Regions from separate parts of the Priestia sp. P1_B12_1 genome, predicted to be linked through region 1. Evidence: riboswitches for the same ligand, from Rfam matches in the RefSeq annotation. Region 1 holds a riboswitch; the other holds the start of a gene.
What was found. Region 1 has a riboswitch for S-adenosylmethionine ahead of AC1D0Y_RS12390 (Na+/H+ antiporter NhaC family protein). Riboswitches for the same ligand answer to the same signal wherever they lie in the genome.

Region 1 (4,435 bases):
AGCTGCATAATGATCAACGTATACGGAGCGAATAGAACGATTCTGTACGTTTTCGCACACGGCTATCGGTCCGTACTGCTGATAATATTCAATCGTGCTCCAGCTGCTTGCTCTAGAACAAATAATCACTCCATCAACTTGCTTTGTTTTCAGCATATGAAGCGCTTCTTCTTCTTTTTTTACATCATAGTTCGTTTGACAAATAACAAGCTGATACTGCTTTTCTAACGCTTGAGATGCCACTCCTTCTAAAAGCAGACTAAAATACGGATGATTAATAAAAGGCAAGACGACGGCAATCATATTTGTTTTCCCTTTTGATAAGTGAACGGCATTAATGTTTTGTTCATAATTAAGTTCGTGAATAACCTGCTCTACCAGCCGGCGTTTTTCTTCTTTTACATACGGATGATGATTTAGCACCCGGGATACAGTCGAAACAGATACACCAGCTTTTTTTGCGATATCTCGGATATTTGTCATGTTTTCACCTTTTTCTCTTGCGCTGAAACGCGTTTCATACTTTATTCTCATTATAAAGTGAAACAGCAAGAAGCTAAACCCGTTACCATCGTGTTTTTATTCATTTACGTAAGGAGGTCATTTCATGGGTATTTTATTATTCATTTTATTATGCGGGATTGAAATTGGAGGAGCGGCTTATGCACTTAAACAGAACGAGACGCTTTGGAAGGAGTTAGATGATGAAAAGCCGACTGATTTTTTTAAACAGTAAAAAACCCTTAAAAAGAACATTCTTTTTAAGGGTTTGATATTACGCAGCTTCTTTAGATGACTTTGACTTTTTATTTAAACGAGGAAATCCAATTACAATTGCAATGACCCCGCAAACCGCTGTTAACATTGGGTAGAATGTAAATGGAATAATCTCAATCGGTGAAACTTTAGCAAATCCTGCTGCGAGAAGCATTTGTGCGCCGTAAGGGATAAGCCCTTGAACGCTGCAGGAAAACAAGTCAAGTAGACTGGCTGATTTACGATTATCAATTGAATATTTATCAGAGATTTCTTTTGCTAACGGACCTGCTGTAATAATTGAAATCGTGTTATTAGCCGTCGCTAAATTAGTTAAACTTACTAGTCCAGCGATGCTGAATTCGCCGCCTTTTTTTGTTTGAATACGTCGTGTTAATAAATTCAATAAGAACTGAATACCGCCGTTATAGCGAATAAGCTCAACCATTCCGCCGATTAGCAGAGATAAAATAATTAACTCTGACATTCCGCCAATACCTTCTGTCACAGTTTTAGCAAGAGAAGAAAGCGTGTAGCTTCCGTCAGCTAATCCAATCACGCCGGCTAGCACAATTCCTCCGGTTAAAATACTTAATACGTTTGCACCAAATATGGCAGCAACCAGTACGCCGACATAAGGCAAGATTTTAAACCAGCTAAAATCTTTAATTTCTACTGATGACGTATTGCCTAGCGTCATTACAAGCAATAAAATTACCGTAACAATCGCTGCAGGAAGGACAATAAAAAAGTTTACTTTTAATTTATCTGACATATTTGTTTTTTGCGTACGAACTGCTGCAATGGTCGTATCAGAGATTACGGATAAATTATCTCCAAACATTGCACCACCAACAACGGCAGCAATTGCTAATGTAATGGATACATGCGCTTGCTCACTGATTCCTACAGCGATAGGCCCTAGCGCAGCGATTGTTCCCATTGACGTTCCCATCGAAATTGAAATGAATGCGCCAATAACAAAGATTCCGACTACCACTAAGCTTTGCGGAAGCACAGACAGAGCTAAGTTTACCGTTGAATCAACAGCTCCCATGCCTTTAGCAACTTGAGAAAAAGCACCTGCTAAAATAAAAATAAGCACCATAATAATGATATCAGGATGCCCTGCTCCTTTAGCAAAACGCTCCACTTTTACATTAAGTGAATCTTTACGATTCATAGCCAGCGCCACAATGGCTGCAATAATAATGGCTACTAATACAGGAAGCTTATAAAAATCTCCCGTTATAATTCCTGATCCGACAAACAGGACTAAAAAGACGCCCAGCGGTAACAGCGCCCAGCCGTTTCCTTTTTGTTGTTCCATTCTTAACACCTCTTGTTTACGTAATAAAAAAAGACCTCTTCTTATTGATAAGAAGAGGTCTCTTATTTGTATCATAAGATTACCCTTCTCATCTTCCAAACGAAACATCGTCTGCTGGATTTGGCACCGCACTGCGTACAGCCAGTTGCCGAGACATCATAGGGCCAGTCCCTCCGTCTCTCTTGATAAGAAGTTTATAGTTGTTTTAAAAATAGTCTTTCACTACTGTAATCTCTTTTTATTTAATTGTCAAATGCTATTTTAGAAAAATATATAGTGCAAAAATTCTCACATCAATTAGCTACGTCTCGTTTTAAAAACGCTGCCCAAGCTACGCCCATAAAGAAGACAAAATGGGCAACTAAGATGAAAATGGAAAATGGAATCGTCATGCCGTCAAACAGCGGCTTCATTCCGTCCATATACTGCACAAAGTTCGTGTTGGCAAATAATAAAAATTTCCCCCACCATAAACCTAGCTCTGATACCAGTCCTGTTACAGCTTTCGCGCCGATACTTACGACAATAGCTAGACTGGAAGCAAGCGCGCTGTTTCTAAATAAAGACGACAGCATGAATGCGAACGTCATCATCATAAACGTTTCCATATACGCACTGTCATACGTAAGCGTAATGTTTTTAAGCAGCTGTGCATCTCCTTCTAGACTGGTAAAGCCAAAGAACAATGCTCCCCATACAAATGAAAAAAGCAAATAGCTCAGTAAATAATATAAGCTAATTAAAACGAGAGTTAGGTACTTGGATGCTAAAATCGTTGAACGTCTAGCAGGGCGAATTAAAAGAAGTTTAATGGTACCTGCTTCAAACTCTTTTGCAACCATTGACCCTCCAACAGCAAGCGCGAAAAATTGAACGAGAATCAGCATACCTGAACTAAATGACAGGAAGTTCAAAATATTGTCTTCTGTTCCTGCACTGTTTGCTACTTTCTTCATTAAAAGAGCCATACAAAGAGTTAAAATGCCGATTGTAATAAACGTGATTTTTGTACTTCTTTTGTGAAACCATTTCATGTGTTCATTTTGAATTAGCTTAAGCATGGTGCTCTCCTTCCGTAACGGACATAAACGAATCTTCAAGCGTCTCATACACAGGGGTAATTTGGTAGACTAAAATATCGCTGTCCACTAATTTTTTATTTACAGCTGGAATTTGCTCTTTTACAATCGCCACGTCGATACTATGTGATCTCACCGTTACTTCAAATTGTTGTGATAAAAGATCCGCTGCTTTTTGCGCATCAGACACTTCAAATTCTACGTACATTCCTTGATCTTGACGATTTGGAGATAAATCTTGAACGGCTTTTAACTCACCGTCTTGAATAATGCCAACGCGATCACATAATGCTTCTACTTCTTTTAATAAGTGGCTCGCGATTAAAATTGAAATTCCTTCTTCCCTGCAAAGCGTTTGTAAATATGTACGAAATTCTCTCATTCCCGCTGGATCTAGACCATTGGTTGGCTCGTCTAGTAAAAGCAATGCAGGCTTATGTAAAATAGCTTGAGCTACTCCTAAACGCTGTCTCATCCCAAGAGAATACGTCTTCACTTTTGCATGAATGCTGTTTTCAAGCTTTACTAAAGCAATCACTTCATCCAAGCGTTCTGATGTAATCCCTTCATGCATATTCGCAAAGTGTTTTAAATTTTGATAGCCCGTCAGATAATCATAAAACTCAGGGTTCTCAATAATTGCGCCAATTGATTTCATAGCTGATGTAAACTGTTCCTTTAAAGGAAAGCCGTTAACGGTAATCGTTCCCTCTGTTTCTTTAATGAGTCCTACGACGGTACGAATTAGCGTTGTCTTTCCAGAACCGTTTGGACCAAGCAACCCGAAAATCTCACCGCGCTCAACCGATAAGGATACATCATGCAAAATGGTTTTCTTCCCAATTACTTTACTGACATGATCTACTTGTAGCACTGTTTCTGTCATCATGTACATCCTTTCTTTAATTAGCAATACGCCTTCTATTGTTTCTCTTTTTTAACTATTTGTCTACTATAACCTTATTTTTGGAAAAGCAGCCCATTCAAATCATTCGTATTATCCGCTTACATTTGATAAAATAAAACAAATCTTAGTTAGAGGAGGACTTCTACATAATGAACTTAACCGTATACCTTGCCGGGCAAATTCACGATAACTGGCGAGACGAAATTAAAAACCAAGCAGAACAATTAAACCTTCCCCTTACCTTTGTCGGTCCCATGACAGACCATGACCGGTCCGACAACATTGGAGAAGAAATTTTAGGAAAACAGCCTAACGCTGTCTTAAAAGATGAAGCTGCTTCTCAAATTAATAATTTACGTACGC
Region 2 (4,435 bases), on a different contig from region 1:
GCCATTGCTAAAAAACTATATCCGAGAAAACGACCTTATATTCAATTAAAACATACAAAAGTATTAGAAAATCCATTAAAAGATCATTCATTTCCATCTGGGCATACAACAGCTATTTTTTCGTTGGTTACCCCTCTTATGATTGTTTATCCAGCCTTCGCTGCTGTTCTTTTGCCTCTTGCAGTAACGGTAGGGATTTCAAGAATTTATCTCGGTCTGCACTATCCGACGGATGTCATGGTAGGCCTGATACTGGGCATCTTTTCAGGTGCTGTTTCACTGAACATATTTTTAACTTAATTGATAGGAGGAGTACTAATGAGAATTGCTTTATTTACGGATACATTTGCTCCAGAAGTTAACGGAGCTGCTAAAACACTTTATCAATTTACTCAGTACGTCAAATCAAAGCAAATTCCCATCCAGGTATTTGCTCCTGAATTTGCTCATGATCAGTCATTTTCAACGGATGTTCACCGTTCGCCCAGCATGCCGTTTTTTCTTTATCCAAACAGCCGCTTTTCATTGCCAAACGTTCTAAAAATTAAAAAGCAGCTGCAGGAATTCAATCCTTCTATTATTCATTTGGCCACTCCTTTTACAATGGGGCTTTGCGGCTCCTATTACGGGAAAAGATTAGGTGTTCCTCTTGTCGGCTCTTATCATACCAATTTTGATGATTATTTATCTCACTATGAACTTGAAAAAATGCGTGTACCACTGCAAAAATATATGAAATGGTTTTATAAACCTGTACAAAAAATATTCGCTCCCTCTGAAGTGACCAAACAGCAGCTAGAAGAACAAGGGTTTCACAACGTAGCTATTTGGTCGCGAGGAGTAAATCATAAATTATTTCATCCCCACTATGACCGCTTTGATATTCGTATTAAATACAATATTAAAAAGCCCTACATTTTAACGTATGTAGGAAGATTAGCTAAAGAAAAGAACGCTGATTTTTTAATAAAAATCGCACGATCTCTACCGGATCATATCCGGCATCAAATTCACTGGGTTATTGTAGGAGACGGCCCTTTAAAAGAACAAATGCAGCAGCAAGCATCTGAGCATATGACATTTACAGGCTTCCTTGAAGGTAAGCAACTTGCTCATATCTATTCATCATCTGATTTGTTTGTTTTTCCTTCAGAAACAGAAACCTTCGGAAATGTTGTACTGGAGTCTCTTGCTTCTGGAACTCCTGTAGTGGCAGCAAATGCAGGAGGAGTTAAACAGATGGTTCAGCACGGGCGAAACGGCTACCTTTGCAAACCTCACTCCTTAGAAGAATTCAGTTCGGCTATTACAGATTTACTCGATGATTTGCATCAGCGGCTTCACTTTGGCCATGCAGCGAGGCAATACGCTCTTACTCAATCATGGGACGCCATTTTTCAACATTTGCTTTCAGAATATGAAGGTGTCGTAGAAAAATCTGCTGCAGGTATTCAATGGGCATAAAAAAAATCTCCGTTTTCACGGAGATTTTTTTATTATTTAGCTAAAGCTTGAGTTTTTAATGCTTCCGCTTTGTCTGTGAACTCCCAAGGAAGCTCCACATCCGTACGACCAAAGTGGCCGTAAGCTGCTGTTTGCTTATAAATTGGGCGACGTAAATCAAGCATTTTAATGATGCCTGCTGGACGTAGGTCAAAGTTTTTGCGTACTACGTCTACTAGTACTTCTTCAGAAACTTTTCCTGTACCGAATGTATCAATTGAAATAGATACTGGTTGTGCAACACCAATTGCATATGCTAGTTGTACTTCACATTTATCAGCAAGATCAGCTGCTACAATGTTTTTCGCAACATAACGAGCTGCATAAGCTGCTGAACGGTCTACTTTTGTTGCGTCCTTACCAGAGAATGCACCGCCGCCGTGACGAGCATATCCGCCGTAAGTATCAACGATAATTTTACGACCAGTTAAACCAGCATCTCCTTGAGGACCGCCGATTACGAAACGTCCTGTTGGGTTAATGAAATACTTTGTATTTTCATCAATTAACTCGTTTGGAACAACTGGATTAATCACATATTCTTTTAAGTTACGTTGAATTTGCTCTAACGTTACTTCTGGGTGATGCTGAGTTGAAATAACAATTGTATCGATGCGAACAGGTTTGTTGTTTTCATCATATTCAACTGTTACTTGTGTTTTACCATCCGGGCGAAGGTAAGGAAGAATTTCTTCTTTACGTACTTCTGTTAGACGGCGAGCAAGTTTATGAGCTAATGAAATTGGAAGAGGCATTAATTCTTTTGTTTCGTTACATGCATAACCAAACATTAACCCTTGGTCTCCAGCTCCGATTGCTTCGATTTCTTCATCTGACATTTGACCTTCACGTGCTTCTAACGCTTGGTCTACACCAGCAGCGATATCAGCTGACTGCTCGTCGATAGATGTTAATACTGCACAAGTTTCAGCATCAAATCCGTATTTTGCACGAGTATAGCCAATTCCTTTAATTGTTTCACGAACTGTTTTAGGAATATCCACGTAAGTAGAAGTTGTAATTTCACCACTTACTAAAACTAAACCAGTTGTTACGCTTGTTTCACAAGCAACACGAGCATTTGGATCCTTTGCTAGGATAGCATCAAGAATTGAGTCAGAAATTTGGTCACAAATTTTATCGGGATGTCCCTCTGTAACAGATTCTGACGTGAACAGACGACGTTGTGTTGACATCAGTTTTCCTCCTTATAAATACGATACATTGTGATACGGTACTCATTCCCTTATTTTCATTACACGTTAAAAAATATAAAAAAACCTTTCCTTGTATCGAGGAAAGGTATCAAATTCTACATAAGCCTTTCACTCTTATCGATCAAGGTTGTGCCCTTGCATCAGGTTAGCACCTTATCGTCTACACAAAAAAATGACGATGGTTGCTGGGTTTCATAGGGCCTGTCCCTCCACCAGCTCGGGATAAGAGAGTATCCGTTCAAGGACATATAATACATGAAAAAGCGCTTCACTGTCAACAACATTCAAATGGAAATCATCTCTTTATGTTTGAATCTGTTTTAATGTAACATACTCAAATTCTGAAATAGTACATCTTATTAAGAATTATCACTAAGTTTGGTTAATAAGACAGATCAAAATGAGGCTTTTACTTAAAACAGCTTCACTTTTTTCGCTTCTAGCACATATACATGTGTCTAAAATAGGTATAACGTACATTTTTTTATAATACACAAACATTTTTAGTTAAATAGTATAGAATAATTAAATAAATGTGTTATACTAATTATAAATTTCAAACATTAATGAATAAATAATAGCTAAAAAAGGAAGGTAGTGCACATGAGTACTGTTGATATGTCTATCGAATTAAATGGTTTGCTTCAATTAAAAACAACAAAACACCAATTATCTGTTCCACAACTTGTTGAAAAAATTCTAGCTCGACGCGAAGGAACGCTGACTTCTACAGGTGCTGTGTCAGTCGAAACCGGAAAATATACAGGTCGCTCTCCTTTAGATAAATTTATTGTAAGCGATGCTGTGTCTTCAAAAACGGTTGAATGGGGACCTGTCAATCAGCCAATTTCTGCTCAGCGATTCGATGCGCTATACAAAAAAGTCTTAACTCACTTAAAGAAGCAGGATGAACTTTTTGTTTTTAATGGATATGCTGGAGCTGATAAAAAGTATCAGTTACCAATTCAAGTAGTTAATGAATTTGCATGGCACAACCTATTCGCTCAGCAGTTATTCATTCGCCCTTCAGCCGAACAAAAAACAAATGATGATGTGAAGCCGTTTACAATTGTAGCAGCTCCAACGTTCAAAGCTGATCCTGAAACAGACGGGACGAACTCTGAAACCTTCATTATTCTTTCGTTAGAGCGACGTATTGTGCTAATTGGAGGAACTGAATACGCCGGTGAAATGAAAAAATCTATTTTCTCAGTGATGAACTTCTTGCTTCCTCAAAACAATATTCTATCCATGCACTGTTCTGCTAACGTAGGAGAAGAAGGTGACGTTGCATTATTCTTTGGTTTATCTGGAACGGGTAAAACAACGCTTTCTGCTGATGCAAACCGTCGTTTAATCGGAGATGACGAGCACGGTTGGTCAAGCTCTGGTGTATTTAATATTGAAGGAGGATGCTACGCGAAGTGCATTCAGCTTTCCGAAGAAAAAGAACCGCAAATTTTCAATGCAATTCGCTTCGGCGCCGTACTGGAAAATGTAGTGTTAAATCAAAATACGAAAGTAGCAGATTATAATGATAATAGTTTAACAGAGAATACTCGTGCCGCTTATTCAATTGACTCTATTGATAATACAGTATTGCCAAGCGTTGCTGGGCACCCTACAGCTATTGTCTTTTTAACTGCCGATGCTTTTGGTGTCTTGCCTCCAATCAGCAAGCTTACAAAAGAACAAGCAATGTACCATTTTCTTAG

Region 2: it holds a riboswitch for S-adenosylmethionine, as region 1 does, so the genes downstream of both, metK (methionine adenosyltransferase) here and AC1D0Y_RS12390 (Na+/H+ antiporter NhaC family protein) in region 1, are expected to answer to the same signal.

The regions. Positions count from the first base shown of each region.
Region 1 covers NZ_JBFTZR010000003.1:276,346-280,780, forward strand. The annotation lists gene AC1D0Y_RS12380 (LacI family DNA-binding transcriptional regulator) at 1-483, opposite strand, end outside; gene AC1D0Y_RS12385 (hypothetical protein) at 608-736, shown strand; gene AC1D0Y_RS12390 (Na+/H+ antiporter NhaC family protein) at 776-2,086, opposite strand; SAM riboswitch class I at 2,172-2,278, opposite strand; gene AC1D0Y_RS12395 (ABC transporter permease) at 2,380-3,147, opposite strand; gene AC1D0Y_RS12400 (ABC transporter ATP-binding protein) at 3,140-4,051, opposite strand; gene AC1D0Y_RS12405 (YtoQ family protein) at 4,222-4,435, shown strand, end outside.
Region 2 covers NZ_JBFTZR010000001.1:1,053,853-1,058,287, forward strand. The annotation lists gene AC1D0Y_RS05450 (phosphatase PAP2 family protein) at 1-300, shown strand, start outside; gene AC1D0Y_RS05455 (glycosyltransferase family 4 protein) at 319-1,464, shown strand; gene metK (methionine adenosyltransferase) at 1,497-2,699, opposite strand; SAM riboswitch class I at 2,832-2,949, opposite strand; gene pckA (phosphoenolpyruvate carboxykinase (ATP)) at 3,324-4,435, shown strand, end outside.